DNA from 3 places in the Paenibacillus sp. NPDC056933 genome. Region 3 is predicted to be linked to each of the others. Evidence: riboswitches for the same ligand, from Rfam matches in the RefSeq annotation. Region 3 holds a riboswitch; each other region holds the start of a gene.
What was found. A riboswitch is a leader RNA that binds a small molecule or an ion and turns the genes downstream of it on or off. The one in region 3 is predicted to bind cyclic di-AMP.
Positions count from the first base shown of each region.

Region 1: linked by a shared signal. The riboswitch ahead of ACFTRD_RS15970 (3D domain-containing protein) and the one ahead of ACFTRD_RS31935 (C40 family peptidase) in region 3 are both predicted to bind cyclic di-AMP.
Region 2: linked by a shared signal. The riboswitch ahead of ACFTRD_RS03030 (HAD family hydrolase) and the one ahead of ACFTRD_RS31935 (C40 family peptidase) in region 3 are both predicted to bind cyclic di-AMP.

Region 1 covers NZ_JBHUQN010000002.1:223,713-225,980, reverse strand. Annotated here, with positions in the region: gene ACFTRD_RS15975 (amino acid ABC transporter ATP-binding protein) at 1-573, shown strand, start outside; cyclic di-AMP (ydaO/yuaA leader) riboswitch at 799-995, shown strand; gene ACFTRD_RS15970 (3D domain-containing protein) at 998-1,660, shown strand; gene ACFTRD_RS15965 (polysaccharide deacetylase family protein) at 1,794-2,268, opposite strand, start outside.
Region 2 covers NZ_JBHUQN010000001.1:704,837-707,104, forward strand. Annotated here, with positions in the region: tRNA gene ACFTRD_RS03020 (tRNA-Leu) at 1-13, shown strand, start outside; gene ACFTRD_RS03025 (glutathione peroxidase) at 153-629, opposite strand; cyclic di-AMP (ydaO/yuaA leader) riboswitch at 997-1,172, shown strand; gene ACFTRD_RS03030 (HAD family hydrolase) at 1,290-1,688, shown strand; gene ACFTRD_RS03035 (HAD family hydrolase) at 1,866-2,268, shown strand, end outside.
Region 3 covers NZ_JBHUQN010000012.1:29,317-31,584, forward strand. Annotated here, with positions in the region: gene ACFTRD_RS31925 (M1 family metallopeptidase) at 1-52, shown strand, start outside; gene ACFTRD_RS31930 (hypothetical protein) at 63-905, shown strand; cyclic di-AMP (ydaO/yuaA leader) riboswitch at 1,159-1,296, shown strand; gene ACFTRD_RS31935 (C40 family peptidase) at 1,300-1,770, shown strand; gene ACFTRD_RS31940 (GNAT family N-acetyltransferase) at 2,168-2,268, shown strand, end outside.

The DNA of each region.
Region 1 (2,268 bases), on a different contig from region 3:
GAGCAGCCGACTTCCGGCGAAATTAATTTTGAAGGTGTGTCAATCACAGATCCCAAACACAACATCAACGCGACTCGTGAAAAAATGGGCATGGTGTTCCAGCACTTCAACCTGTTTCCGCACAAAACGGTGCAGCAGAACATTACAATCGCTCCCATCAAAGTGAAAAAGCAATCCGTTAAGGAAGCTGAACAAATCTCGGCAGAGTTGCTCAAGACGGTCGGCCTGTCCGACAAAAAAGACGCTTATCCGAATCAGCTTTCCGGTGGTCAGAAACAACGGATCGCTATTGCAAGAGCTCTTGCAATGCAGCCGCATGTCATGCTGTTTGACGAGCCAACTTCTGCACTTGATCCTGAAATGGTCGGTGAGGTGCTGGATGTCATGAAGCGTCTTGCTGAAGGTGGTATGACAATGGTTATTGTAACGCATGAGATGGGCTTTGCTCGCGAAGTAGGAGATCGTATCCTGTTTATGGATGGCGGGGTCATTGTAGAAGAAGGAACCCCTGCTGAAGTGTTTGGTGAACCCAAGCATGCCCGTACACGGGACTTCCTTGCCAAAGTGCTCTAATTTAATTCAAACTTGACAAAACAGCCTTGTCGACACACAGTCGTCAAGGCTGTTTTGTCATGTGAACATAAGAATGAATTTACATAGAAAGTAACGTTTCTGTCATCAAAGGAACAACTTCAGTCAGACTGTATGTTGAAAGATTCGCATATTTTCAGCATTTGTGATGAACTGTTTCTCCATTTGGTAACATTTACTACGACTCATGGTTACAAAATTGTGATATATTTGTTCCTGCCGAAACTTCCGGACAGGAAGTGTGGGGGATGTAATGATGCAGAATGTGCAGGGGAAGAAAGATGGCACGCTGCTTGGGGTGAATTAGGGCGTACATATAGCTTTTGATGTAATTAGGACCTATAGGGTGGTCTCCTCCATCCGAATCCGACAACTAACTTCGCAGGCACAATGAGGGAGGAAGACCATGATTAACAAGAAACGTATAGCCAAAACAGCAACAGCTTTGCTGACAGCAGCAATGCTAATTCAGGCGGTTCCGGCTCACGCTGATTCAGTTCATGTGGCCAAAGAGGGGGATACCTTCTACACCTTATCCAAGCAATATGGAGTTGGGTTAAACACACTCATTAAAGCTAACAGTGACATTTCCGCTTACAACATCTACGGCGGTTTGGAAATTACGATTCCAGGCAAAACAAACGCAGTATCTGCAGCAGCGGCTACAAACGCAAAAACAATAACTACAGCCAGCCTTGATGTCAACGCAGGTAACAAGGTAGTCCAAGCCTGGGGAAAAACATTTGACTACAGCAAGTCAGTCGATGTAAAAGCAACCGCATACTCTGCCGACCCTTCAGAAAATGGAGGATGGGGTGCTGTAGATTACTTCGGTAATCCGCTCGAATTGGGCACAATCGCAGTAGACCCGAGTATTATTCCACTGGGTACGAAGGTCCTCGTAACGGGTCATACACATCCAGGACTTCCGAAACAGGCATTTGTTGCTACGGCCCGGGATGTGGGGAGTGCTATTAAAGGTCATAGGATTGATATCTTTATTCCGGGAAGCCAACAGTCTGTGAGTACATTTGGTATTCAGGATGTTGAACTTTACATTTTAAAATAACAACACAAACTAGCTGCACATATCCAGTGCAACTGTACTTTGAACTTACTAATTAGCATAGGGTGTCCTTCTGTCACGGTAATGTGATTGAAGGACACCCTTTTGTTTTATACGAACTCCTCACAAACAGATCCTACTTGCCCTTTGGCAGGCCCAGCATTTCGTCCAAAGTGACCAGCTCGTACCCCCGATTACGCAATTCCTCAATAACTTCAGGCAGCGCCTCGATAGTGCCGTTTAGATTCGAACCCACCCCGCCACCTGCATGCTGCAAAACAATGGAACCGGGTTTAACGGCCGACAGAATGTTTTTCTTTACTTTGTCTTTGCTTAGGCCCTTCCAGTCCAGGGAATCAACGTTCCAGTTCACAATGCTGTAATGTTGTTTGGCTGCCCATTGCAGCTGTTGTTCGTTAATGTCTCCATAAGGTGGTCGGATCATCTTGGGAGTGTAACCCGCCAAATTGCGAATAATGTCTCCGGTATGTAAGATTTGTTTGCGAAATGCATTCATGGACAGCTTGCTGAATTCCGGGTGATTGTAGCTGTGATTACCCACAATATGTCCTTCTTTCACTATGCGTTTCACCAAATCCGGATGTTTCTCC
Region 2 (2,268 bases), on a different contig from region 3:
CCTCTCGACCGCATTATAAGATTGATAAAGAAGCTTCCCATACTGGGGAGCTTCTTTTTTTTTGTTTTTCTATAGTAATAGGACAGAGAAAAAATCACCCGTTACCCGGTAGAGGTTCCTCTGTCCACGGGATGCGGGTGATCGTTATCTTGTTATTTGAGCAATTCTTTAATATCTGCTTCAATTTTATCAGGTGTTGTTTTGGGGGCATACCGTTTCAGAACACGTCCATTTTGATCCACAAGGAATTTGGTGAAGTTCCATTTGATAGCTTTGGAGCCAAGTACGCCCGGTGCTTCTTTGGTAAGATGCTGAAATAGAGGATGAGCGCTTGAACCGTTCACATCGATTTTCTCAAACATCGGGAAGCTGACACCGTAGTTCATCTGACAGAACTCGGCAATATCATCGGAAGAACCTTTTTCCTGTGCGAACTGGTTGCTTGGAAAACCGAGCACTTCAAACGGGGAGTCTTTGAATTTGTCCTGAAGTTCTTGCAGCCCTTTAAATTGGGGTGTGAGACCGCATTGACTTGCTGTGTTCACGATAAGCAGTACTTTGTCACGATAGTTGGACATTTCAACTTCCTGACCGCGAAGGGTGTTTACTTTGTAGTCGTAGACTGATATGAGAATCGCCTCCATTTCATATTCTTCTTATCTCCTATTATATTGATTGCAATTAAATATTGCAAAATTTAAATTTCTTTTTTAAGCACAATGTAAGCCTTCCGTGTATGAACTGTGAATGATTAGCTATGTGAATTTCGCTAAAGGGAGAATTAGAGAGCTTTGACGAGATGGGTAGAGAATGGATATGTTGTAAGCGTTATTATTGATGCGAAATGGCAAAAATCCGTCGATTCGGTGATCTGCACAGACTTTACACCGATAGGGCATGGGTGTATGATTCATATCGTAATTCCAATTAAATTAAATTTTACATGAAAAACGAAACAAACGATAATATCGCTCTGATTATGTTCACAAAGGAACGATGTTTTAATCGCTGAGTTTCCATTCATTCATGGGTGGGAAACGGGGGAACCAACAGGATGAACTGTCCAGGACAGTAGGCATCCATGGGGTGAATTTTCCGGTGACAGCCGGAAATAGGGCGACTCTCGCGTCCGAATCCGTCAGCTAACCTCGTAAGCGTTAAAGGGAGAGGCAACAAGCCGTACGCTGGTTCATAGTGTCTTTTTGCTGTGGATTAATGAAGAAGCGTCCGGGAGGCCTTGGTCCCCCACGCTTCTTTTTTGTTGTCTTTTCACGCCAAGGGAGGAACGAATGATGGATAAAGAGATGATCTTAGTGACTGCTCCAAATGAAGCAGGACGTAAATTTATCAAATTGCTGATGTACAAAAAAATGCCGTTTGCCGTTCTGACCAACAGTGCAGGTGAAGAGCGCAGGCTCCGGAGAATCGGTGTGGAGCATGTCATTCGCATGAACACGGCTGCAGCTCAGAAATGGTTTTTGCCGCAAGGGAGTGTCGGCAATGTTTTTATTTTTGAAAATAGCCTAAACCTGACCTGTCGATATTTGCAGATCTGCCGCTCATGGACATCCAAGTCCTTGTGTGTCATTACAGAACAGAGCCATCCGAAAGGGATCTATCGGGGGATGGGAGCTGACCGGATTGTGTACTCTTTAAATGGGGAAGTGGGGTTCCTGCTTAATGGGTAGTGTTTAGTTGTTGTTCCTGTTCCATACCTGTGATTGATCCGGTGTCAGCTGCCTGTTATAATTGAAATCATAAATAAACGGAATCTTGAGGAGACTCATGCATGATGGTGGGTCTTCTTTTTTATGGTTTGGGAAATGGGGATAAGAATTTCCTGTGGCTAACGAGGAGGAATAGGCGTGCCGGAAGTACGTGGGATACAATGGTTGTTCTTTGATGTGGGGGATACGCTCGTGGACGAATGGGAGCCGGTGGATGATATTATCGGTCAGTTCGTGCGTGAGGCTTGTGCGCTTGGTTATCAGGTGGAGATGCAGACGGTGCGGGAAATATTTGCCGCCTCTTACCGAAATTACGAGCAATGGCCGATGAAATTGGCTATTCGAACCCTAATCAGTGATGAGGGGCACCGCGAACAGATCCAGGAGAAGCTGAAGTTCCGCAAAGAGCTTGAGCGCCCCTTCGCGTCAGCCAGCTCTGTTCTCCAGACGTTGTCGCAGCACTATAAGATTGGCATTATTGCCAATCAAAGCCCGGGAACAGAGAGTCGACTGGATAGCTACGGTTTGCGCAAGTATGTCG
Region 3 (2,268 bases):
CATGAGCGCAACCAAACTTATAGAGGCCATATTCGGAAGTCTGTCATGGTGAGGTGGATACAATGAAAGCAAAAATACGTGAAGGCTGGTTTCTCGTCCGTCAGCATATGTTCATTGCAGCTCTCTTATTTATCTATCAACTAATATGGGGATACTTCCTCTATCAAATGGTACAGTCGGCTGTGGTCCCTTTGCTCCTGCGTTATCCGGAGCCTGATGTTGGAGAGTTAAGCACGATGTTATTCAAAATGGAGAGCCAGCTCAGCCTGTCAACGAGTCCGGAGGTTCATCGCTATCTTTGGATTCTGGGGGCCATGTTGCTGCTGAGAATGCTCATTAGCCCTCTCATTCAGGCAGGTCTGCTCTATTCGCTCCAGCATTTTAATCATTCAGAAGAACGCGTTCCATTCATGCGCGGAATTAAACATCTTTGGAAACCGATGCTGTTGCTGTACACCATTCGCACAATATTACTGCTGCTGCCTGCCTACTGGCTCGTACCCAAACTGTACTCCATTTTTATGGACGGCTTTCATTCATTACATCTGCTCTTGCCCGGCATTCCCTACGTGGCTGGCTGGATTATATACGGGTGGGTTATCCATTATGCCCTGCTCTATATGCAGTTTGGTATCTCAGCTCCTGACGAGGAAGGCGGAGTCCGCGGCACCTTACATGCTGTATGGATAGCACTACGTCATGTCATCGCTCTAAGCGGTATCGCTATTCTTCTGGGCGGACTCCATCTGCTGGTCTTTGGAGCCTTTACTTCTGCCTCATGGTTAGTAACCGGTTTAACCGGTCTTATACTACAACAGACGTATCCACTCGCCAGATGTCTGCTCAGTCTATGGAAAATATGTGCGCACTTCCGATTATGGCAGTCCAAGACGGTCAAAGGTTAGTATGAACGGTTAAAAATGATTAACCTCTCTATGTAAAGGCTACATTCGCCAAATGTTGCTACATAAGCAAACCTCGACCTTTCCCCGTCAAAGGTCGAGGTTTTTTTTGCTAAATTTATTGCTAAACGTTGCCAAACTGATATACCTCTGTTACAATAATCGCAGTGAGTTTTTAGTAACAACTTTGTAATCTTTACCTTCATATTTGTAACTACTTAAAATTTAATCGTCATTTCTTGATTTCACAGGTGCATAACTAGCATAGCCAAATTCCTAGCACCTGGGAAGCGGGGGAACCAGTTATGGGTGAATTGATCTTGCAACAGAGGGATCATAGGGGACCTTCAACCGAATCCTTAAGCTAACCTCGCAGGCATTGGAAGGGGTATATCTCTTGTTTAAAAAGAAATTAACCGCAGCTGTTCTCAGCCTTACATTCGCATTATCGCTTGGAGCGAGCAGCGCATTCGCAGATTCAAAAATGGACCAAGTCATTGATTCAGCAATGGGAACTACATACAAAAGCGGGGGAACAACGCTTAACGGCTTTGATTGCTCTGGGTTCACAAGTTATGTATTCGACAAGCTGGGCATTGATCTGGCTCGCCAATCCAGTTCCCAATTCGACATGGGTGACTCGGTATCCCGTATGGAAATGAGACCAGGCGATCTGGTATTCTTCAATACAACGGGTAAAGGGGTTTCGCACGTAGGGATCTTCGTAGGAGATGGAAAGTTTGCACACTCCTCTTCTTCTAAGGGAGTAACAATCAGCGCTTTGAGTGAAAGCTACTGGGCCAACCGCTATGTTGGCGCTAAACGGATTATGAGCACGGACGCATATGAGACTTTGGCCATCGACTAGGGACAAGCTGAGCAACGTCATGCTGTAACCATAACACTACTGTAACGAAGCATAATAGAACCGTCTGGTACATTCTCCGCAGGAATGTATCCGGCGGTTTTTTTGTGCTTTGTTTCCTTCAAAAGTATTCGGGATAAGCTATCAAACCTAACCTTTACTTTATTATAGAGCTATTTTGTATTGCTTCGTCCGCGCTCTTATAATGTTTTTACCCATCCCACTCTAATATAAACGAATTTACCAGAACTTTTGTTTCAATTTTTTTCAAAAACGAGGACTTGCCAAATGAACGCCTCTTTTGTAGAGTGAAAACAAGCTTAGCTATGGAATGACATATCTATATGGACAAATTCAAAATCATTATAGCTTGTTCACAATGAGAGGAGCGTGCAGTTGTATGGATGAAGCCTCTGTGACGTTTCACGTTGTGCCCATGCAAGAAGAACATGCGGAGCAAATCTGTGATTGGCAGTATGACCCGCCTTATAATATTTATAG